2 linked regions of the Cupriavidus taiwanensis LMG 19424 genome follow. The protein of the gene in region 1 interacts with the protein of each later gene in a pairwise test. Links are inferred from orthologs where the notes say so. Each region holds a gene or a part of one and is shown on either strand. Other genes may lie near its edges. The genes, in order: RALTA_RS02920 and nuoG.

Evidence for each region.
Region 2: the proteins of RALTA_RS02920 (region 1) and nuoG interact in binary tests that used the Escherichia coli proteins (3 or more experiments, as listed by UniProt). The link is inferred for Cupriavidus taiwanensis LMG 19424 from one-to-one orthologs.

Annotation. Positions count from the first base shown.
Region 1 is NC_010528.1:608,178-619,018, reverse strand. The notes cover bases 2,679-5,521. They hold RALTA_RS02920 (formate dehydrogenase subunit gamma), read right to left. Parts: upstream 4,452-5,521; coding sequence 3,906-4,451; downstream 2,679-3,905. Other genes in these bases: RALTA_RS02915 (substrate-binding domain-containing protein), read left to right, coding at 4,613-5,521; RALTA_RS02925 (formate dehydrogenase beta subunit), read right to left, coding at 2,679-3,909. Also shown: fdhF (formate dehydrogenase subunit alpha), read right to left, coding at 1-2,311; more of RALTA_RS02925, read right to left, coding at 2,347-2,678; more of RALTA_RS02915, read left to right, coding at 5,522-5,713; ferredoxin FdxA, read right to left, coding at 5,710-6,039; RALTA_RS02905 (hemerythrin domain-containing protein), read right to left, coding at 6,177-6,644; RALTA_RS02900 (recombinase family protein), read left to right, coding at 6,978-7,625; RALTA_RS02895 (hypothetical protein), read left to right, coding at 7,672-8,103; RALTA_RS02890 (glycosyltransferase family 4 protein), read right to left, coding at 8,120-9,067; RALTA_RS02885 (glycosyltransferase family 9 protein), read right to left, coding at 9,060-10,067; RALTA_RS02880 (glycosyltransferase family 2 protein), read right to left, coding at 10,184-10,841. UniProt on the Escherichia coli protein: NDH-1 shuttles electrons from NADH, via FMN and iron-sulfur (Fe-S) centers, to quinones in the respiratory chain. The immediate electron acceptor for the enzyme in this species is believed to be ubiquinone.
Region 2 is NC_010528.1:1,054,274-1,065,349, reverse strand. The notes cover bases 220-3,297. They hold nuoG (NADH-quinone oxidoreductase subunit NuoG), read right to left. Parts: upstream 2,902-3,297; coding sequence 538-2,901; downstream 220-537. Other genes in these bases: nuoF (NADH-quinone oxidoreductase subunit NuoF), read right to left, coding at 2,914-3,297; nuoH (NADH-quinone oxidoreductase subunit NuoH), read right to left, coding at 220-516. Also shown: more of nuoH, read right to left, coding at 1-219; more of nuoF, read right to left, coding at 3,298-4,209; NADH-quinone oxidoreductase subunit NuoE, read right to left, coding at 4,211-4,708; RALTA_RS04930 (NADH-quinone oxidoreductase subunit D), read right to left, coding at 4,893-6,146; RALTA_RS04925 (NADH-quinone oxidoreductase subunit C), read right to left, coding at 6,156-6,755; RALTA_RS04920 (NuoB/complex I 20 kDa subunit family protein), read right to left, coding at 6,757-7,239; RALTA_RS04915 (NADH-quinone oxidoreductase subunit A), read right to left, coding at 7,246-7,605; preprotein translocase subunit SecG, read right to left, coding at 8,044-8,418; tpiA (triose-phosphate isomerase), read right to left, coding at 8,470-9,213; RALTA_RS04895 (NAD(P)H-quinone oxidoreductase), read right to left, coding at 9,328-10,332; pnp (polyribonucleotide nucleotidyltransferase), read right to left, coding at 10,485-11,076. UniProt on the Escherichia coli protein: NDH-1 shuttles electrons from NADH, via FMN and iron-sulfur (Fe-S) centers, to quinones in the respiratory chain. The immediate electron acceptor for the enzyme in this species is believed to be ubiquinone.

The sequences.
Region 1 (10,841 bases):
GGATGCTGCCGAGTTCATCCAGGCGCTGGTAGCTGACACCGGCGAAGGTCGGCGTCAGCCGCGCGATCTCGTCCATGATTTCGGACGGATGCCGGTAGTCCATCGGGTACCCGAGCGCATTGGCCAGCAGCATGGTGGCCTCCCAGTCGGCATAGCGCGCCTTGGGCGGCATCACCTTGCGCACGCGCGAGATGCGGCGCTCGGCGTTGGTGAAGGTGCCGTCCTTTTCCAGGAACGACGAGCCCGGCAGGAACACATGGGCATATTTGGCGGTCTCGTTCAGGAAGATGTCCTGCACCACGATGCATTCCATCGACGACAGCGCCTCGGACACGTGCTGCGTGTTCGGGTCCGACTGCACGATGTCCTCGCCCTGGCAGTACAGGCCCTTGAAGCTGCCCGCCAGCGCGGCCTCGAACATGTTGGGGATGCGCAGGCCCGGCTCGGGGCTGATCTCGACATTCCATGCCGATTCGAACAGGCCGCGCACGGTCGTGTCCGACACGTGGCGATAGCCCGGCAGCTCATGCGGGAACGAGCCGATATCGCACGAGCCCTGCACGTTGTTCTGCCCGCGCAGCGGGTTCACGCCGACGCCCTCGCGGCCGATATTGCCGGTGGCCATGGCAAGGTTGGCGATGCCCATCACGGTGGTCGAGCCTTGCGCGTGCTCGGTCACGCCCAGGCCGTAGTAGATTGCGGCGTTGCCGCCGGTCGCGTAGAGGCGCGCCGCGCCGCGCAGCTGTCCGGCGGGGATGCCGGTGACGCTCTCCATCGCCTCGGGCGAGTTCTCCGGCAGCGCGACAAAGTCGCGCCACTGCTGGAACGCGCGGTTCTCGCAGCGCTCGGCAATGAAGGCTTCGTTGAGCAGCCCTTCGGTGACGATCACATGCGCGAGCGACGTCACCAGCGCGACGTTGGTGCCGGGGCGCAGCTGCAGGTGGAAGTCCGCGCGGATATGCGGCGAATCGACCAGGTCGATGCGGCGCGGATCGACCACGATCAGCTTCGCGCCGGCGCGCAGTCGCTTCTTCATGCGCGAGGCGAACACCGGGTGGCCATCGGTCGGGTTGGCGCCGATCACCATGATCACGTCGGCCTTCTCGACCGACTTGAAGGTCTGCGTGCCCGCCGATTCGCCCAGCGTCTGCTTGAGGCCGTAGCCGGTCGGCGAATGGCACACGCGCGCGCAGGTATCGACGTTGTTGTTACCGAATGCGGCGCGCACCAGCTTCTGCACCAGGTAGCCCTCTTCGTTGGTGCAGCGCGATGACACGATGCCGCCGATGGAGTCCTTGCCGTGCGTGGCCTGGATGCGCTTGAACTCGGACGCGGCATAGTCGATGGCCTCTTCCCACGATACCTCGCGCCACGGATCGGTGATCTTCGCCCGGATCATCGGCTTGAGAATGCGGTCCTTGTGCGTGGCGTAGCCCCAGGCGAAGCGGCCCTTGACGCAGGCGTGGCCCTCGTTGGCCTTGCCGTCCTTGTACGGCACCATGCGCACCACTTCGTTGCCCTTCATCTCGGCCTTGAACGAGCAGCCCACGCCGCAATAGGCGCAGGTGGTCACGGTGCTGTGCGAGGGCTGGCCCAGCTTGATGATCGAGGTCTCGGTCAGCGTCGCGGTCGGGCAGGCCTGCACGCAGGCGCCGCACGAGACGCAATCCGACTCCATGAACGGCTGGCTGGTGCCGGGCGAGACGCGGGAATCGAATCCCCGGCCGCTGATGGTCAGCGCGAAGGTGCCCTGCGTTTCCTCGCAGGCGCGCACGCAGCGGTTGCAGACGATGCACTTGGACGGGTCGTAGGTGAAGTAGGGATTGGACTCGTCCTTCTTCATCTGCGTGTGCGTCGCGATCGGTTTCGCGTCGGGGCCGCCGTCGTTGTAGCGCACCTCACGCAAACCCACCACGCCGGCCATGTCCTGCAGCTCGCAGTTGCCGTTGGTGGGGCAGGTCAGGCAATCGAGCGGATGGTCGGAGATATACAGCTCCATCACGCCGCGGCGCAGGTCGGCAAGCTTGTCGCTCTGGGTCTTCACCTTCATGCCGGCTTCCACCGGCGTCGTGCACGAGGCCGGATAGCCGCGGCGCCCCTCGATTTCGACCAGGCACAGCCGGCACGAGCCAAAGGCTTCCAGGCTGTCGGTGGCGCACAGCTTGGGGACGGCGATCTGCGCTTCCATCGCGGCGCGCATCACCGAGGTGCCGGCAGGCACGGTGACGCTGACGCCGTCGACCTCCAGGGTGACCATGTCGGTCGAAGGGCTGGCGGGGGTGCCGAAATCGATCTCGTTGCGGGCGTTCATGGCGGTTTGTCTCCCGTGTCTCTGCTGGACCTGGCTCAGGCGGCCCTGGCCGGATTGGATGCGAGGCCGAAGTCCTCGGGGAATTCATTCAGCGCGGACAGCACCGGGTACGGCGTCATGCCGCCCATTGCGCACAGCGAGCCGTTGAGCATGGTGTCGCACAGGTCGCGCACCAGTTGCACATGCCGCACCGGCTGCTCGCCGGCGATGATGCGGTCCATCACTTCGACGCCGCGGGTCGAGCCGATCCGGCACGGCGTGCATTTGCCGCACGATTCGATCGCGCAGAACTCCATCGCGTAGCGCGCCTGCTTCGCCATGTCGACAGTCTCGTCGAACACCACGATGCCGCCGTGGCCGACCACGCCGCCGAACGCGGCATAGGCTTCATAGTCCAGCGGCACGTCGAAGCGCGACTCGGGCAGGTAGGCGCCCAGCGGCCCGCCCACCTGCACCGCACGGATCGCGCGGCCGCTGCGCGTGCCGCCGCCGTAATCGACCAGCAGCTCGCGCAGCGTGACGCCGAACGCCTTCTCCACCAGCCCGCCGTGGCGGATGTTGCCGGCCAGCTGGAACGGCAGCGTGCCGCGCGAGCGGCCCATGCCGTAGTCGCGATAGCACTGCGCGCCGCGCGCCAGGATCACTGGCACCGTGGCCAGCGAGATCACGTTGTTGATCACCGTGGGCTGGCCGAACAGTCCCTTCAGCGCCGGCAGCGGCGGCTTGGCCCGCACCACGCCGCGGCGGCCTTCCAGGCTTTCCAGCAGCGCGGTTTCCTCGCCGCAGACGTAGGCACCGGCGCCCTTGCGCACTTCGAGGTGGAAGCGCTTGCCGCTGCCGCGAATGTCGTCACCGAGCCAGCCGGCGGCGTTGGCGATGCCGATTGCGCTCTCCAGCACCGCGATCGCGTGCGGATATTCGGAGCGGCAGTAGATATAGCCCTGCTCCGCACCGACCGCGAGGCCGGCGATGGTCATGCCCTCGATCAGCATGAACGGGTCGTCCTCCATCACCATGCGGTCGGAGAACGTGCCCGAATCGCCTTCGTCGGCATTGCAGACGATGTACTTGACCGCGGCTTGCGCGCCCAGCACCGTCTTCCACTTGATGCCGGTCGGGAACGCCGCGCCGCCGCGGCCGCGCAGGCCGGAGTCGGTGACTTCCTGCACGATCTCGGCGGGCTGCATGGCGAGCGCGCGCTCCAGGCCGGCGTAGCCTTCGTGCGCGCGGTAGTCGTCCAGCGACAGCGGATCGGTGATGCCGACGCGGGCGAAGGTCAGGCGCTCCTGACGCTTCAGGAACGGGATCTCTTCGGTTAGGCCATGCGCCAGCGCGTGCGCGCCGCCCTGCAGCAGCCCGCCGTCGAAAAGCCCCGGCACGTCGGCCGCGCTGACCGGGCCATAGGCCACGCGTCCGGCGGCGGTCTGCACCTCGACCAGCGGCTCCAGCCAGAACATGCCGCGCGAACCGTTGCGCACGATGCGCACCGCCTCGCCGCGCGCGGCGGCCTCGCGCGCGATGGCTCGCGCGACTTCATCCGCGCCCAGCGCCAGCGCGGTGGAGTCCCGCGGCACAAAGACAGTGGTGGTCGCGCTCATGCCTGGACCTCCGCCTCTGCCGGTGCCGCCGTGGACCGCGCGCGCAGCGTGCGCACCAACGCGTCGAAGCGCGCGGCATCGACATAGCCGTGCAACTGCTCGCCCACCATCACCGCCGGGCCGCAGGCGCACTGCCCCAGGCAATAGACCGGCTCGAGCGTCACTTGCCCGTCCGCGCTGGTTTCATGGAAGCCACAGCCCAGCGCGCGCTGCGCATGCTCGGCGAGCGCCCCGGCGCCCACGGCCTGGCATGCCTCGGCGCGGCATACCTGCACCACGTGCCGGCCGGCGGGCTGCTGGCGGAAGTGATGGTAGAAGGTGATCACGCCATGCACTTCGGCGCGCGACAGGTTCAGCGCGCGCGCGATCACGGGCACGGCGGTGTCGGGAATAAAGCCCTGGGTGTCCTGGATCTCGTGCAGGATCGGCAGCAAGGCGCCCGGCATGTGCTGGCGTGCCGCGACGATGGCGGCAATGCGCGCGGGATCGGGGGATGCCGCGGCATCGGGAGCACGTGGTGCGTTGGGGGCGATGTCTGGCATGGCGTCTCCTGTGAGGGCTCGCCAGGACCGGCGGCAAGGCCTGGCCGGATCCCGCTTATATGCTATTTTTTTCCTATTTCCGGGCTATCGGATCGCCGTTTCGCCCGTTAGGCGGACTATATGAGAGTGACAGCGGCCCTTCAATAAGCTATTTTCTACATATGATCCGCATCTCGATCCACCCCCATCTGCAAATCCGGGACGACGCCCGGCCGGGCGGCGAACCCCTGGACGTGTCCAGGCTGGTCGCCCTGCTCGGCCATATCGGCGACTCGGGCAGCATCAGCCAGTCCGCCCAGGCGGTGTCGCTGTCGTACCGCTATGCCTGGGGCATCCTGCGCGATGCCGAGGCGCTGTTCGGCGGTCCGCTGATCGACAAGACGCGCGGGCGCGGCAGCGCCCTGACGCCCCTGGCGCAGCAGTTGGTGTGGGCCAGCAAGCGGATTGGCGCCCGGCTGTCGCCGACGCTGGACAGCCTGGCGTCCGAACTCGAGATCGAGCTGAAAAAGCTGATGGCGCAGCCGGAGGCGACGGCGCGGCTGCATGCCAGCCACGGCTTCGCGGTGGCGGCGCTGCGCGACTTCCTCGACGAGCAGCAGGTGCGACACGACCTGAAATACTGCGGCAGCGTCGAGGCGGTGGCGGCGCTGGCCGAAGGCGCGTGCGACATCGCCGGCTTCCACGTGCCGGTGGGCGAGTTCGAGCACGGCATGTGGCGCCACTTCACCACCTGGCTCAAGCCCGAGACGCACTGCCTGGTGCACCTGGCGGTGCGCAGCCAGGGGCTGTTCGTGCGGCCGGGCAACCCGCTCGGCATCCACACACTCGAGGACCTGACCCGGCGCGAAGTCCGCTTCGTCAACCGGCAGGTCGGCTCAGGCACGCGGCTGCTGCTGGATCTGATGCTGGCGGCGCGCGGCATCGACAGCGCGCGCATCGAGGGCTACAGCAACGGGGAATTCACGCACGCCGCGGTGGCGGCGTACATCGGCAGCGGCATGGCGGACGTGGGCTTTGGCGTGGAGACCGCGGCGCGGCGCTTCGGGCTGGCCTTCGTGCCGGTGATCAAGGAGCGCTACTTCTTTGCGATCGAGCGCGCCAAGCTGCGCAGCGCGGCGCTGGCCGGCGCGGTCGGGGCACTGACCAGCGAGGCCTTTCGCCAGCGCGTCAATGCGCTGCCCGGCTATGACGGCACCCTGACCGGCACCGTGCTGACCTTGTCCGAAGCCTTCCCGGACTACCTCGACACGCCGCAGCGCTAGCGCCGCAGCAACGACAGGCGGTCAGGATGGCCGGCCCACTGCTCGTGGTCCGGCAGCGGTCCCTTCGCCTGCGTCAGCGGCAGCCAGTCCGGCCGTCGCGACAGCTCGGCGTTGAGCGCGAGGAAATGGCGCTGGTCTTCCGGCAGGTCGTGCTCGGAATAGATCGCACCGACCGGGCACAGCGGCACGCACATCGAGCAGTCGATGCATTGGTCAGGATCGATGGCAAGGAAGTTCGGCCCTTCGTGGAAACACGACATCGGGCAGACCTCGACACAGTCGGTGTGGCGGCACTGGATGCAGGCATCCGTCACGACAAACGTCATTGGGGCAGTTACGGCACGGCAGTCAATCAGAGGGGGATCGTAACGCCCGGCCGATGCGCGCGGGAGGCACCGGCTTGTGCAAGTCCTTCAAATCCGCTGAAGCGGCGGGGCGCCGCACGCGCCCCGGCATCGCCGCGTCATGCCGTCTCGCGCATCAGCTCTTCCTTGCGCGCGGCCATAGCCTGGGCCACGTCGCGCAGGTCGACCTTTTCCTTGATCACATTCTTGAACAGCTCGCCTTCCTCTTCCTCGATGTGGTGGGAGACGTATTCCGACAGCACCGTGAAGTTGGCCTCGAGCATGTCGCCCGCCGGATCCTCTTCGATCGCCGCGATCAGGTCCTTGGCCACCTGGTGCTCGACCTGCGCCTCGTCCAGCATGGCGTCGATCTCTTCGCTAACGCCACGCAACGCCGGATAGAAGATTTCTTCCTCGATGGTGGCGTGCACCGTCAGCTGATGGCACACCTCGAGCGCGATCGACTCTTTCTCGTCGCGGTCCTCGGTGTCCTTGAACGCCTTGAACTGCTTCTTGGCGGCACGGTGGTCGTCCATCAAGGCACCGAGGGCCTCGGCCTGGTCTGCGGGGATCTTCGATTTGTCCACGGTTCTCTCCTGGTGGGGAGCCGGCACTCCGGCTTCGCTCCGCAAGGTGCAGGTTCCGTGCCCATGCCGCCTCCAGCGCCGTGGCGCGCGCGCGGCGAGCCGCCCGCGAGTCATTGCAATTCCTGCGCGAAGCCTTGTAATTGTGCCCGCGGCGGCGCGTGGGCCAACGCATGCGCGCCCGCATCGGTTTTCCGCGCCGGCATGACGTTGCGCCACCCGGCGCGAGCACCGGCGCGCGCGGCATGAAAGTTGCGGCGGATACCGCAAGCCGGAACGAAATCCCTCTGCCCGGAGCGCCTCAAGAAGCGAGCGGCCCCACGCCCCGATACCATCATGCCGACCACATTCCTCTACTCCAATTGCGCCGATGCACCGTCGGCCATCCAGGACGAACTGCAGGCCGCCGGCGCCGCCGGCTATGGCGTCGACCCGCAACACGTGTTCTGGGAGGCAGCGCCCGCATCGGTGCCGGCATTGCAGCGCCCGCGCCTGCGCGCGCTGCAGCACCAGGTGCAGCCGGGCGACGCGGTGGTGGCGCTGCGCCTGTGCAGCCTGGGCTGGAGCGTGCCTGAAGTGTTGAACACGGTCCGGCGCTTCCGCCTGCTCGGCGTGGCGCTGTACTGCGTGCAGCTGTCCCGCGCTGACCTCGCCAGCGCGACGCCGCCCGAAGCGGTCGAGGTATTGCGTGCCGTGGCCGCGCTCGAAGGCGCCACCCGAAGCGTGCGCGTGCGCGAGAGCCTGGCCGCGGCCAAGGCTATGGGGCGCCAGGTCGGCCGTCCGCCCAAGCACACGCCCGAGCAGCGCCACGCCATACTGAGCGCGCTGTCCGCGGGCTATTCGGTCAGCGAGACCGCGCGGCGCTTCAACACGTCCCGCCAGACCGTGCTGCGCATCCGGGCCGCCGAGCCGCTGGCCCAGCGTGCGGCAGCGATCGCCTTGGCCGACACCGAAGAGTCCGCCACCGAGGCGGCGGCAGAATGAAACCCGCCGCCGCAACGCGCGCTTCGGCGGCGCCTGGCCGGCTGCCATGACCGACCGGTCGCCTGACGCCACGGACCTGCCTGGGGCACTTGTCGATGCCACGGCGCCGGCCGGGACCATACCCCTGCCCGCGCGCTTCGCCAGGCCTACCCTGCTGCTGGAAACCCTGCTGGCCACGCGGCTGGAGCTGCTCAGCCGCGACCACCCCTGGCCGCCGCATACGCTGGCGCAGCGGCGCGCCGTGCTGATGCGGCTATGGGAGCAGCGCGCGCCGGGGCTGTTCGAGCAGGACGGCACCGCCGAAAGCATCGAGCGCTGCCTGCAGGCCGCGTTTGCTGAAGCGGCCGCCGGGCGCAGGCTGGAAGCGGCGCTGCAGTTCAAGCGCGCGTATTACCTGGTGTGCTGCACGGCATCGTCGAGTAGCCGAGCCCGGCTGCATGGCAGCCACAACGGCGGCAATAACGGCTTGCCCGGCTAGCCAGCGCGTGCCGTGTTCACGCGCACACCGCACGCAGCGTCTCGTCCCACTCCGCAACGAAGCGCCCGATGCCGAAGCGCTCGCGCGCCACCCGGCAGCCGCGCTCGCCCCAGACCCGCGCCAGCTCCGGATCATCCAGCAGTTCGCGCATCACGCTGACTAGGACCTCGATGCGCGTATCGACATAGCCGTTGTTGCCGCTCTGGATCACGGTGGCCAGCTCGGTGGTGGCAAGGCCGACCACCGGCACCCCCAGTGTCATCGCTTCCACGACCGCCAGCCCCAGGCTGGTGTAGCGGATCGGATTGAAGAAGAAGCGGTAGCGCGCGACAAAGGCCGCCAGTTCCGGGTTGGCGACCTCGCCCAGCCCGCCCGCCTCTTGCGCCGCCATGCCGACCAGGTCCAGCGGCACCTGTTCGCGCACGCGCGCGAACAGGTCTGCGCCGAGCCGGCGGCCGCGCCGCGACAGGTTGTTGACCACGCTGATGCCGCGCGCCAGTTCGCCGCTGTAGCGCACCGCCTCGTCGACCAGCACGCCATGTTCGATCACGCGGCACGGCGTGACGCCGCTGTCCCACATCAGCGCATTGAACGGCGTCACATGCACCAGCAGCATCGACGGGTCCTGCACCGGATGGCGCGTATTGGTGGGATGCTCCTGCGGCGGATCGTGCTCCAGGTAGATCGCCGGCAGCGCACGCTGCGCGGCGCTGAGCAGCGCGACGCGGTCATGCTCGTAATGGTGGCGATGCTGGTACAGCACGCAGTCGAAGTCGCTGGCCGGAACGGCGTCGTAAGGCACCTCATGCACGTTGGCGCCCCACGGCAGCGCGCCGCCGGCGCCGGCATAGCCGGGCGTGCCGTCGTCGCGCGTGACCAGGTACAGCTCGTGGGGGATCTGCGACAGGTAATACAGATAATTCCCGTGCACGTGCCAGGTCAGGATGCGCAGCCGCCTAGCCATGGCTGCGCTCCCGAGCTGCCAACGCCAGCGCGGCTTCCACCACGCTGGCCACGCTGATGTTTGCCGCGCACGGGTGTCCGGCGACCGGGCAACACTGATGCATGCACGGACGGCATGCCGGCTGGTCGGCCAGCACGCGGTGCAGCGTGGTGTCGAGCGGCGCCCAGCGTGCGCTGTCGCTGCCGCAGGAAACCACCACGCTGGGCGTGCCCACCGCCGCGGCAATATGCGAAGCCCCGGTGTCATTGCACAACAGCAGCCGCGCGCCCCGGATCAGCGCGGCCAGCGTGCCGAGCGCGGTCTGCCCGCACAGGTTCACCACCGGCTTGCCCAGGCGCCGCGCCAGCTGGCCCACCAGCGCGGACTCGTCGCGGCTGCCGGTCAGCACCACCTTCACCTGCCAGTGGCGCCGCAGCGCGCGCCCTGCCTCGGCGAAGCGCTCCACCGGCCAGCGCCGCGACAGCATGCGCGCACCGGCGTGCAGGCAGATGTATTCGCCGGCAACCAGCCCATGCTCCGCAGCCAGCAAGCGCCAGCTGGCATGGTCGAGCGGGCGCAGCGGAAACGCCAGGCTGCGGTCCGTGCACGGATAGCCCAGCGCCTGCATCAGCGCCAGCAGCCGCTCCACTTCGTTGCCCTGCGGCCACGGTACCAGCACGCCGGCGCGGTTGCAGCGCGCCGCGGCGGGATCCGGGCAGAAGCCGGCCATGCGCCGCGCCCCCAGCCGCTGCACCACGGCGTTGGTGAGCGCGCCGCTGCCGTGCAGCTGGATCGCGAGGTCGAACCGCGCCGCATGCGCGGCCGCGTAGAACGGGCCCGCGGCGGCTTCGGCGCACGGTTGCTCGGGCATCCCGGGCGCGCCGGGAAACACCATCAGGTCATCCACCAGCGCGCTGAAGCGGGATACGAACTCCTGCGCCCACGGCAGGCCGATCAGCGTGATGCGGGCATCGGGCTCGCCCGCGCGCAGCGCCCGCAGCGCCGGCACCGCGCACAGCATGTCGCCGAGCTGCAGCGCGCGAAAGACCGCGATGCGCCGCGCGCGTACCGGCGCCGTGCGGCGCCGCGACCGATGCTGTACCAGGGGCAACGCCGTGACCGGCTCGACGCATGCATTCATAGGAACACCACCCGGAACGCCAGCGCGCCGCGCAGCCGCCAGTACAGCGACAGCGGCGGTATCAGCATGGAGGTGACGGCCATCTCGGCCACATGGGCCGGCGTCAGCGCGGCGCCGCGCAGGCGCCGCGCGCAGAATGCCACGGTAAATCCCAGCCACGACAGGCCCGCTGCCGCGGCCACGGCGGGCGCGCCTGCCAGCCACGCGATCGGCGCGGCCAGCAGCGCCAGCACCGTCGCGTAGTAATGCCAAGGCGGCACGCGCCGGATGCGCTGCCGGTACAGGCGCGGATGCTTCTTGTACAGCAGCGCGTCGAAGTACACCTTCGCCTGGGCCGCCATGCTGCTGCCCCACGCGGCGGGCCGCACCGGATGGGCCACTACCGCCGCCGGCGCGCGCCCCACCGGGCAAACCTGCTCGATCAGCCGGAACTGCAGGTCCGAATCCTCGCGCCAGGCGCGCGTGAAGCGCTCGTCAAAGCCGCCGATGCGCTGCAGCGCATCGCGCCGGACGAAGCAATTGGCGGTGACAAACTCCGCGTGCGCGAGACCCCCGGTATCGCGCTCGTGGTCGGTGGGCCGTGCCGGCAGCGGCACGGTCACGGTGCCGGCCACCGCGCAACACTCGGGCTGGCCCGCCAGCGCCGCGCAGCCG
Region 2 (11,076 bases), 450 kb from region 1 along the record:
CAGGGCAAAGCCCATGGCGATTTCATACGACACCATCTGCGCCGCGGCGCGCATCGCGCCGATGAAGGCGTACTTGGAGTTCGAGGCCCAGCCGGCCAGGATCACGCCGTACACGCCGACCGAGCTGATCGCCATCACGTACAGCAGGCCGGCGTTGACGTCGGCCATCACCACCTCGGCCTGGAACGGAATCACCGCCCAGATCGCCACGGCCGGCATCAGCACCATCAGCGGGGCGATCAGGTACATGCCCCGGCTGACCTGCGTGGGCATCATGACTTCCTTGAGCAGCAGCTTCAGCACGTCGGCGATCGGCTGCAGCAGGCCGAGCGGGCCGACGCGGTTCGGGCCGATACGGACGTGCATCCAGCCGATCAGCTTGCGCTCCCACAGGATCAGGTAAGCCACGCACAGCAGCAGCGGCACCACGATGATCACGGCGCGGATCAGGATCCACAGCGGCGTCCAGTACGCCCCCAGTACGCCCTGCCCTTGCGAGGTAATCCAGTCAATCATGTCTTGTTCTCGCTCTTGTACTTACGCCGTGGCCACGGTGCCGGTGGCCGGCGCCAGGTCAATGGCCTTCTCTACGGTGACGGTGCCGAACATCGCGCCCAGGCTCATCGCCGCCGGCGTCGCCGCCGGCACCCGCACGGTATTGGCCGGCAGCGTGGCTTCGAGCACGGCCGGCAGCACCACGCTGCCCTGCCCTTGCGTGACCCGCACCGGATCGCCGGACTGGATGCCCAGGCTGGCGAACAGGTCGGCCGGCAGCGCGATCTGCATGGCGCGGCGCGCGGCGGCGCTCAGCTGCAGCGACTCGGCGCGGCGCACGATCGGGTCGGCATGGTAGATCGGCACGTCGGCGATGCGCTCGATGCCGTTGGCGGCAGCGGCTGCCACGCGGATCGGCGCATCGGTGGCGTTGTCCAGTTGCGCCTCGACCGGGGCCGACAGCACTTCGGCGCGCACCGATTCGGCGGTTTCGTAGTCGAAGCCGGTCACGTCCAGCAGGTTGCCCAGCACGCGCAGCACCTTCCAGCCCGGGCGCGATTCGCCCAGCGCGCGCACCACGCCGTTGAAGCTCTGCGGCTTGCCTTCGCAGTTGACGAAGGTGCCCGCGGTTTCCGTGAACGGCGTCACCGGCAGGATCACGTCGGCGTACTGCATGGCCGCTTCCGAGCGGAACGGCGACAGCACCACCACGGTGCCGGCCTGGGCCAGCGCGGCCAGCGCCTGGCGCGGGTCGGCGGCGTCGAACTCGGGTTCGGTGTTCAGCAGGATGTAGGCCTTGCGCGGCGTGGCCAGCATGGCCTGCGCATTGGCGCCGCCCTGCTGCGGCAGCGCGCCGGCGATATAGCCGCCGACGGTGTTGGCCGCTTCGGTCAGGAAGCCCAGCGTGGCGCCGGTTTCGGTGGCGATCCACTGTGCCAGCGCGTGCAGCGCCGAGAACTGCGGATGGCGCACGGCCTCGTTGCCGAGGAACACGGCACGGCGCTCGCCGGACAGCAGCGCTTCGGCGGCCTTGGCGGCGGTATCGCCGCCATCGAAGCCTTCGGTGCCGGCCGGGGCGGCCACGCCCTTGGCGGCGGCCACGGCACGGGCCACGCCGGCCAGCGCGGCGGTCCAGCCCGACGGGGCCACGTCGATACGGGTGGCAGGCATCAGCAGGTCTTCACCGCCGGCACCCAGCACGGTCACGCGGGCGCCCTTCTTGGCCGCCTGGCGCAGGCGCGAGGCCAGCAGCGGATGGTCCTTGCGCAGCGACGAGCCGATCACCAGCGCGCGTTGCAGCGTGGTCACGTCGGCCACCGGCATGCCCAGCCACGGCGCGCCCTTCAGCGCGGCCGAGAAATCGGTCTGGCGCAGGCGGAAGTCGACGTTGTCGCTGCCCAGGCCACGCATCAGCTTGCCCAGCAGGAACAGCTCTTCCAGCGTGCTGTGCGGGCTGGCCAGCGCGGCGATCTGGTCAGCGCCGTGTTCGCGCTTGATGCCGGCCAGGCCATTGGCCACGTACTCCAGCGCGGTCTGCCAGTCGGTTTCCATCCATTCGCCGCCCTGCTTCAGCAGCGGGCGGGTCAGGCGGTCGGCGCTGTTCAGGCCTTCATACGAGAAGCGGTCCTTGTCGGAGATCCAGCACTCGTTGATGTCTTCGTTTTCCAGCGGCAGCACGCGCATCACGCGCTGGTTCTTGGTCTGCACCACCAGGTTGGCGCCCAGGCCGTCGTGCGGCGACACCGACTTGCGGCGCGCCAGTTCCCAGGTACGGGCCGAGTAGCGGAACGGCTTGCTGGTCAGCGCGCCGACCGGGCACAGGTCGATCATGTTGCCCGACAGTTCCGAGTCGACGGTCTTGCCGACGAAGGTGGTGATTTCCGAGTGCTCGCCGCGGTTGAGCATGCCCAGCTCCATCACGCCGGCCACTTCCTGGCCGAAGCGCACGCAGCGGGTGCAGTGGATGCAGCGGGTCATCTCCTCCATGGAGATCAGCGGGCCCACGTTCTTGTGGAACACCACGCGCTTCTCTTCCTTGTAGCGCGACTCCGAGGCACCGTAGCCCACGGCCAGGTCCTGCAGCTGGCACTCGCCGCCCTGATCGCAGATCGGGCAGTCCAGCGGGTGGTTGATCAGCAGGAATTCCATCACGGACTTCTGCGCCTTGACTGCCTTCTCCGAATTGGTGAAGACCTTCATGCCGGGGGTCACCGGCGTGGCGCAGGCAGGCAGCGCCTTCGGGGCCTTCTCGACCTCGACCAGGCACATGCGGCAGTTGGCCGCGATGGACAATTTGCGGTGGTAGCAGAAGTGCGGGATGTAGGTGCCCAGCTTGCGGGCCGCTTCCATCACCAGGCTGCCCTCAGCAACCTCAACCTTCTTGCCGTCGATCTCTAGTTCAACCATGTTCTGCCACGCTTAGATGTAGGCCGGAACCATGCACTGCTTGTGTTCGACGTGATACTCGAACTCTTTCCAGTAGTGCTTGAGCATGCCGCGGACCGGCATCGCCGCGGCATCGCCGAGCGCGCAGATGGTGCGGCCCATGATGTTTTCCGCGACGTTGTTGAGCAGGTCCAGGTCTTCCTGGCGCCCTTCTCCGTGTTCGATGCGATTGACCATGCGGTACAGCCAGCCGGTGCCTTCGCGGCACGGCGTGCACTGGCCGCACGATTCCTCAAAGTAGAAGTACGACAGGCGCAGCAGCGAGCGGACCATGCAGCGCGTCTCGTCCATCACGATCACCGCGCCCGAGCCCAGCATCGAGCCGGCCTTGGCGATCGAGTCGTAGTCCATGTCGGACGCCATCATCAGGTCGCCCGGCACCACCGGCGCCGACGAGCCGCCCGGGATCACCGCCTTGATGCGCTTGCCGCCGCGCATGCCGCCGGCCAGTTCCAGCAGCTTGGCGAACGGCGTGCCCAGCGGGATCTCGTAGTTGCCGGGGCGCTCGACGTCGCCCGAGATCGAGAAGATCTTGGTGCCGCCGTTGTTCGGCTTGCCCATCTTCAGGTAGTTCTCGGGGCCGACGGCCAGCAGGAACGGCACCGCGGCGAAGGTCTCGGTGTTGTTGATGGTGGTCGGCTTGCCGTACAGGCCGAAGCTGGCCGGGAACGGCGGCTTGAAGCGCGGCTGGCCCTTCTTGCCTTCCAGCGATTCGAGCAGCGCGGTTTCCTCGCCGCAGATATAGGCGCCGTAGCCGTGATGGGCGTGCAGCTGGAAGCTGAAGCCCGAGCCCAGGATGTTGTCGCCCAGGAAGCCGGCCGCGCGCGCCTCTTCGAGGGCTTCCTCGAAGATCTTGTATTCGTTCCAGATCTCCCCGTGGATGTAGTTGTACCCCACGGTGATGCCCATCGCGTACGCGCCGATGGCCATGCCCTCGATCAGCGCATGCGGGTTGTAGCGGATGATGTCGCGGTCCTTGAACGTGCCGGGCTCGCCCTCATCGGTGTTGCAGACCAGATATTTCTGACCCGGGAAGGTGCGCGGCATGAAGCTCCACTTCAGGCCGGTCGGGAAGCCCGCACCGCCGCGGCCGCGCAGGCCCGAGGCCTTGACGTCGGCGATCACCTGCTCGGGCGGGATCTTCTCGGTCAGGATGCGCTTCAGCTGCTGGTAGCCGCCGCGCTTGACGTAGTCTTCCAGGTGCCAGTTGTTGCCGTCCAGGCCGGCCAGGATCAGCGGCTGGATATGGCGGTCGTGCAGACAGGTCATGTTACTTGCCCCCCTTGGCAGCCTCGGCCTTGAGCTCTTCGACCAGGGCGTCGAGCTTGTCGTCGCTCATCCAGCTGCACATGCGGGTGTTGTTGACGATCATCACCGGGGCGTCGCCGCAGGCGCCCATGCACTCGCCTTCCTTCAGCGTGAAGCAGCCGTCCGCGGTGGTTTCGTTGTAGTCGATGCCGAGCTTGCGCTTCAGGTATTCGCCAGCCCGCTCGCCGCCCGACAGGGCGCACGGCAGGTTGGTGCAGACGGTGAGCTTGTACTTGCCCACCGGCTTGGTGTCGTACATGTTGTAGAAGGTCGCCACCTCTTCCACCCACACGGGCGGCATCTCGAGGTAGTTGGCAACGAACTGCATGACTTCGGGGGAAACCCAGCCCACCTCGCCCTGCGCCACGGCAAGCGCCGCCATCACGGCCGACTGCTTCTGGTCGGCCGGATACTTCGCGATCGCGCGATCGATTTCCTTGAGAGCTTCTGCTGATAGCATGGTCATTGCAGTAAAACGCCGGAGACAGCGCCACCGGGCGTCTCTCCGCAGGTTTGCAGCCGTCGCTGCCGTTCCGCCGGCGGGCCTGAGGCCGTGCCGGTCCGCCGCGGGTCTTCCGGGCCGCTCCGCCCGGCGGAGCCCCTCGGAAAGCGCCCGGATCGTCGTCCGGGCCGGCGGTCCGTGATTAGCGGTCGATCTCGCCGAAGACGATGTCTTGCGTGCCGATGATCGTTACCGCGTCAGCAATCATGTGTCCCTTGGCCATTTCGTCCAGCGCGGCCAGGTGGGCAAAGCCGGGGGCCCGGATCTTCAGGCGGTACGGCTTGTTCGCGCCGTCCGAGATCGCGTAGATGCCGAACTCGCCCTTGGGGTGTTCCACCGCTGCGTACGCCTCGCCTTCGGGCACGTGGATGCCTTCGGTGAAGAGCTTGAAGTGGTGGATCAGTTCTTCCATGTTGGACTTCATGTCCACGCGCGAGGGCGGCGCCACCTTGTGGTTCTCGGTGATCACCGGGCCCGGGTTGCGGCGCAGCCAGTCCACGCACTGCTTGATAATGCGGTTGGACTGGCGCATTTCTTCCACGCGCACCAGGTAGCGCGCGTAGCAGTCGCCGCCCACGCCCACCGGCACGTCGAAGTCCAGCTTGTCGTACACCTCGTACGGCTGCTTCTTGCGCAGGTCCCAGGCAATGCCCGAGCCGCGCAGCATCGGGCCGGTAAAGCCCATCTGCAGCGCGCGTTCCGGGCTGACCACGCCGATATCCACCAGGCGCTGCTTCCAGATCCGGTTGTCGGTCAGCAGCGTCTCGTATTCGTCGACGTACTTCGGGAAGCGGTTGGTGAAGTCCTCGATGAAATCGAGCAGCGAGCCCGAACGGGCCTCGTTCATGGCCTTGATGGCGCGCTCGTTGTGTACCTTGGACGCGCGATATTGCGGCATCGTGTCAGGCAGGTCGCGGTACACGCCGCCCGGGCGGTAGTAGGCCGCGTGCATGCGCGCGCCCGACACCGCCTCGTACATGTCGAACATGTCCTCGCGTTCGCGGAAGGCGTACAGGAACACCGCCATCGCGCCGACGTCCAGCGCGTGCGAGCCGATCCACATCAGGTGGTTCAGCAGGCGGGTGATCTCGTCAAACATCACGCGGATGTACTGCGCGCGCACCGGCACCTCGAGGCCCAGCAGCCGCTCGATCGCCATCACGTAGGCGTGCTCGTTGACCATCATCGACACATAGTCGAGGCGGTCCATGTACGGCACGCTCTGGATCCAGGTCTTCTGCTCGGCCAGCTTTTCGGTGGCACGGTGCAGCAGGCCGATATGCGGGTCGGCGCGCTGGATGACTTCGCCGTCCAGTTCCAGCACCAGGCGCAGCACGCCGTGCGCGGCCGGGTGCTGCGGGCCGAAGTTCAGGGTGTAATTCTTGATATCTGCCATGACGCGTTCTCAGTGCTCCACGCCGCCGTACTTGTCCTCGCGGATCACGCGCGGCGTGAGTTCGCGCGGCTCGATCGTGACCGGCTGGTAGATGACCCGCTTCTGGTCGGGGTCGTAGCGCATCTCGACAAAGCCGGACACCGGGAAGTCCTTGCGGAACGGATGGCCGACGAAACCGTAGTCGGTCAGGATGCGGCGCAGGTCCGGATGGCCGTCGAACACGATGCCGTAGAAATCGAAGGCTTCGCGCTCGAACCAGTTGACCGAGTTCCACACGTTGATCAGCGACGGCAGCACCGGGAAGTCATCGTCGCTGGCAAACGCGCGCAGGCGCAGGCGCCAGTTGTGCGTGACCGACAGCAGCTGCGACACGGCGGCAAAGCGCGGGCCGTCCCACGCGCCGTCGGCATATTCCAAATAATCGACGCCGCACAGGTCGATCAGCTGTTCGAAGCGCAGCGACGGATCGTCGCGCAGGATCTGCGCCACGTCGAGGTAGTCATCCGCCTTGACGATCAGCGTCAGTTCGCCGGTCGCCTCGACCAGGTTCTGCACGCGCTTGCCGAGAGCCTTCTCGAGCGCGGCCTTCAGGGTATCGAGCTTCGCCATTTCAGCCCTTGCGCGCGATGGTGTTGGTACGCTTGATCTTGTTCTGCAGCTGGATCACGCCGTAGATCAGCGCCTCGGCCGTCGGCGGGCAGCCCGGCACGTAGATATCCACCGGCACGATGCGGTCGCAGCCGCGCACCACCGAATACGAATAGTGGTAGTAGCCGCCGCCGTTGGCGCACGAGCCCATCGAGATCACCCAGCGCGGTTCCGCCATCTGGTCGTAGACCTTGCGCAGCGCGGGGGCCATCTTGTTGCACAGCGTGCCGGCCACGATCATCACGTCCGACTGGCGCGGCGACGGGCGGAAGATCACGCCGAAGCGGTCCATGTCGTAGCGCGCGGCGCCGGCATGCATCATTTCCACGGCACAGCAGGCCAGGCCGAAGGTCATCGGCCACAGCGACCCGGTGCGGGTCCAGTTGATCAGCTTGTCAGCGGTAGTCGTGACAAAGCCTTCGTTGAGAACGCCTTCGATTGCCATTTCACATCACTCCCAATCGAGCGCGCCCTTTTTCCAGATGTAGACGAAGCCCACGATGAATTCCAGCAGAAACACGCCCATGGCGATGAAACCCGGCCAGCCGATATCCTTCAGGGCAACACCCCACGGAAACAGGAAGGCGGTTTCGAGATCGAACAGGATAAACAGGATGGCGATGAGGTAGTAGCGCACGTCGAACTTCATGCGCGCGTCCTCGAACGCTTCGAAGCCGCACTCGTAAGGAGACAGCTTCGCGGGATCGGGCTTGTTCGGACCGAGGATCCGACCGATCGACATCAGTGCCACGCCAAGCACGACACCGAAGATGATGAAGATGAGAACGGGGAAGTAGGCTTCGAGATTCAAGGTACGGCCAGCCTTATCTGGAATGTTGTCAACAGCACCAGCTGAAGCGGCGTCCTGTTGCCCACCCCAGGCGCTAAGCCACGAGAATCATGGCGCGCCGCCTTGCGGACTGCCGGAGCCCCATGCGCGGGTGCATTGCCCGGCCAGGGACTCCGATCAAGTTGTTTGGTGCCGACGGCGAGACTCGAACTCGCACAGCTTTCGCCACTACCCCCTCAAGATAGCGTGTCTACCAATTTCACCACGTCGGCTGGGGGAGAAACAATATTGCCTGGCGCCGGGTTTTCAGGCCCTTCAGGTCCGTTACAAAGGCTTTCGTCTTTGCGCGGAACCCATCGCTGGGGAATCGTTTCAAGCCTTGCATTCTAACCCAAATTTCTTGCTTTGTTCAACGCACAACTGCAAAAAAACTCAGGAATCCGCCGCAAGGCAATCGGATTATTTCGGTACCGCGGGAGCTGCCGGCGCCGAGGCGTCCGCGGCGGCAGCCGGCGCTGCGGCGGGTGCCGAGGCACCGGCCGCGGCGGGCGCCGATGCCGGCGCCGCGCCCATCACGCCCAGCGAGGCCGCGGGCTTGTAGTTGCCCAGCAGCGTCAGCGCCAGCGTGCAGACGAAGAACAGCGTGGCCAGCACGGCGGTGGTGCGCGACAGGAAGTTTGCCGAGCCGGTGGCGCCGAACAGGCTGCCGGAGGCGCCGGAGCCAAAGGCCGCGCCCACATCGGCGCCCTTGCCATGCTGGATCAGCACCAGGCCGATTACGCCCAGCGCCGACAACACCTGCAGCACCACCAACAAAGTCTTGAAGATTGCCATTTGATTTAAATAAGCTTACTTGCCTGATCGGTCGATCGGAACGGCCGGCATTCAGGCGTTGCCGATCGCGAGAAAATCTTCCGACTTGAGCGAGGCGCCGCCAATCAGGCCCCCGTCGATATCGGTCATCGAAAACAGTTCGGCCGCATTGTCGGGCTTGACGCTGCCGCCGTACAGGATTGCCATGCGCCCGGCCACGCCCGCATCGCGCGCGGCAACCTGGCCGCGCAGGAAGGCATGCACCGCCTGCGCCTGCTCGCTGGTGGCAGTCTTGCCGGTACCGATGGCCCAGACCGGCTCATAAGCCAGCACCACGCGGCCGAGTTGCTCCACGGTCAGGGCTTCGAGCACCGCCTGCAGCTGCCTGCCGACCACGGCCTCGGTCTCGCCCGCCTCGCGCTGGGCCAGCGTCTCGCCCACGCAGACCACCGGGACGATGCCGAATTCCAGCGCGCGCAGCGCCTTGGCCGCGACGGCCTGGTCGGTCTCGCCATGGTAGGTGCGGCGCTCGGAGTGGCCGACCAGCACATAGGTGCAGCCGAACTCCCCCAGCATGGAGGCCGCCACTTCGCCGGTGAAGGCGCCGCGCGCTTCCGCTGACACGTCCTGTGCACCCCAGGCCACCTTCGAGCCATTCAGCAGCGCCTGGCATTGTGCAAGATAGGGGAACGGCGCGCAGACTGCCAGCGTCGCGCGGGCCACACCCGCGCCAGCCTGGATGCCTTCCAGCAGAGCCGCGTTGGCAGCTAGGCTGCCGTGCATCTTCCAATTGCCGATGACGAGCTTTTGTCTCACGAGGTGCCCCTCCCAAATCAAACCCGCTATTGTAGCGTGTGGCAGGGGCAAGGCGCTACCGCCGCCCACTGGCGGCGGGCGCAGCACATCGATGCGCCACGGCGACGCCCGGGCTTACCAGGTCAGCACGATCTTGCCGATGTGCTCGCTGGACTCCATCAGGCGGTGCGCGTCGGCGGCCTGCGCGGCCGGGAACACCTTGTGGATCACCGGCTTGATCTTGCCTGCCGCCAGCAGCGGCCACACCTGCTCATGCAGCGCCGCGGCAATCTTGCCCTTGAACGATGCCGGGCGCGGGCGCAGCGTGGAGCCGGTCACCGTGATGCGCCGGCGCAGGATGTCGCCCAGCGGAATCTCCGCCTTGGCGCCGCCCAGCAGCGCGATGATGACGATGCGGCCGTCATCGGCGATGCACTTGAGCTCGCGCGCCAGGTACGGGCCGGCGACCATGTCGAGGATCACGTCGACGCCCTTGCCGCCGGTCAACGCGGCCACTTCGGCGACGAAGTCCTGGGTCTTGTAGTTGATCGCGCGATCGGCGCCGAGGTCTTCGCAGGCCTTGCACTTTTCGTCGGTGCCGGCGGTGACGAACACCTTGAAGCCCAGCGCCTTGGCGACCTGGATCGCAGTGGTGCCAATGCCGCTGGAGCCGCCCTGGATCAGCAGGGTTTCCTCCTTGCCGCGCGGGCCCTGGCCCAGATAGCCGCGGTCGAACACATTGCTCCACACGGTGAAGAACGTCTCCGGCAGCGCCGCGGCCTCGATATCGCTAAGGCCTTGCGGCGCGGGCAGGACCTGCGCCAGCGGCGCGGTGCACAGCTGCGCATAGCCGCCGCCCTGCACCAGCGCACAGACGCGGTCACCCACCTTGAGGCCGAAGCGATTGTCGGCGTGGCCGAGGTCGCCGCCCACCACCACGCCGGCCACTTCCAGGCCGGGCAGGTCGGATGCGCCCGGCGGCACGGGGTAGTTGCCGGTACGCTGGAACACGTCGGGACGGTTGACGCCGGCGGCAGCCACGCGGATCAGGACTTCGCCCGCGCCCGGCACGGGATCGGGACGCTCGGTCAGCTGGAGGACCTCGGGGGCGCCGTATTCGCGGATCTCGATGGCTTGCATGCTTGCTGCTCCTTGTCTTCTGTCGGGTCGGTGTGAGCTTGCGCTCGATAGGGTTGCCGGCAGTGTAAACAAAAAAACGGCTGGACATGGTCCAGCCGCTTTCTGGTGGCGCCGCCATCCGGAGGCGCCGGCGGGCAGAACTGCCCGTGAGATTACTGCTGTTCCGAGCCACCGGCCGGCGCTGCCGGCGCGGCGCTCTCGCCAGCGTTGATCGGGCTGATGCTGCCGCCCTCTTCCGCCAGCGCGGCCTTCAGCGACAGGCGCAGGCGGCCCTTCTCGTCGGCCTGGATCAGCTTGACGCGAACCTGCTGGCCTTCCTTCAGCCAGTCCTTGATGTCCTTCACACGCTCGTTGACGATTTCCGAGATGTGCAGCAGGCCATCCTTGCCCGGCAGGATGTTGACGATGGCGCCGAAGTCCAGCAGCTTCAGCACGGTACCGGCGTAGATCTTGCCCACTTCGGCTTCCGCGGTGATGCCCTCGATGCGGCGCTTGGCTTCGGCCATGCCTTCGGTCGAGGTCGAGGCGATGGTGATGGTGCCGTCTTCCTGGATGTCGATGGTGGTGCCGGTTTCCTTGGTCAGCGCCTGGATGGTCGAGCCGCCCTTGCCGATCACTTCGCGGATCTTGTCCGGATGGATCTTCATGGTGATCATACGCGGGGCGTGCGCCGACAGTTCGGTGCGGGCGTGGCCCATCGCTTCCTGCATGTTCGACAGGATATGCAGGCGGCCTTCCTTGGCC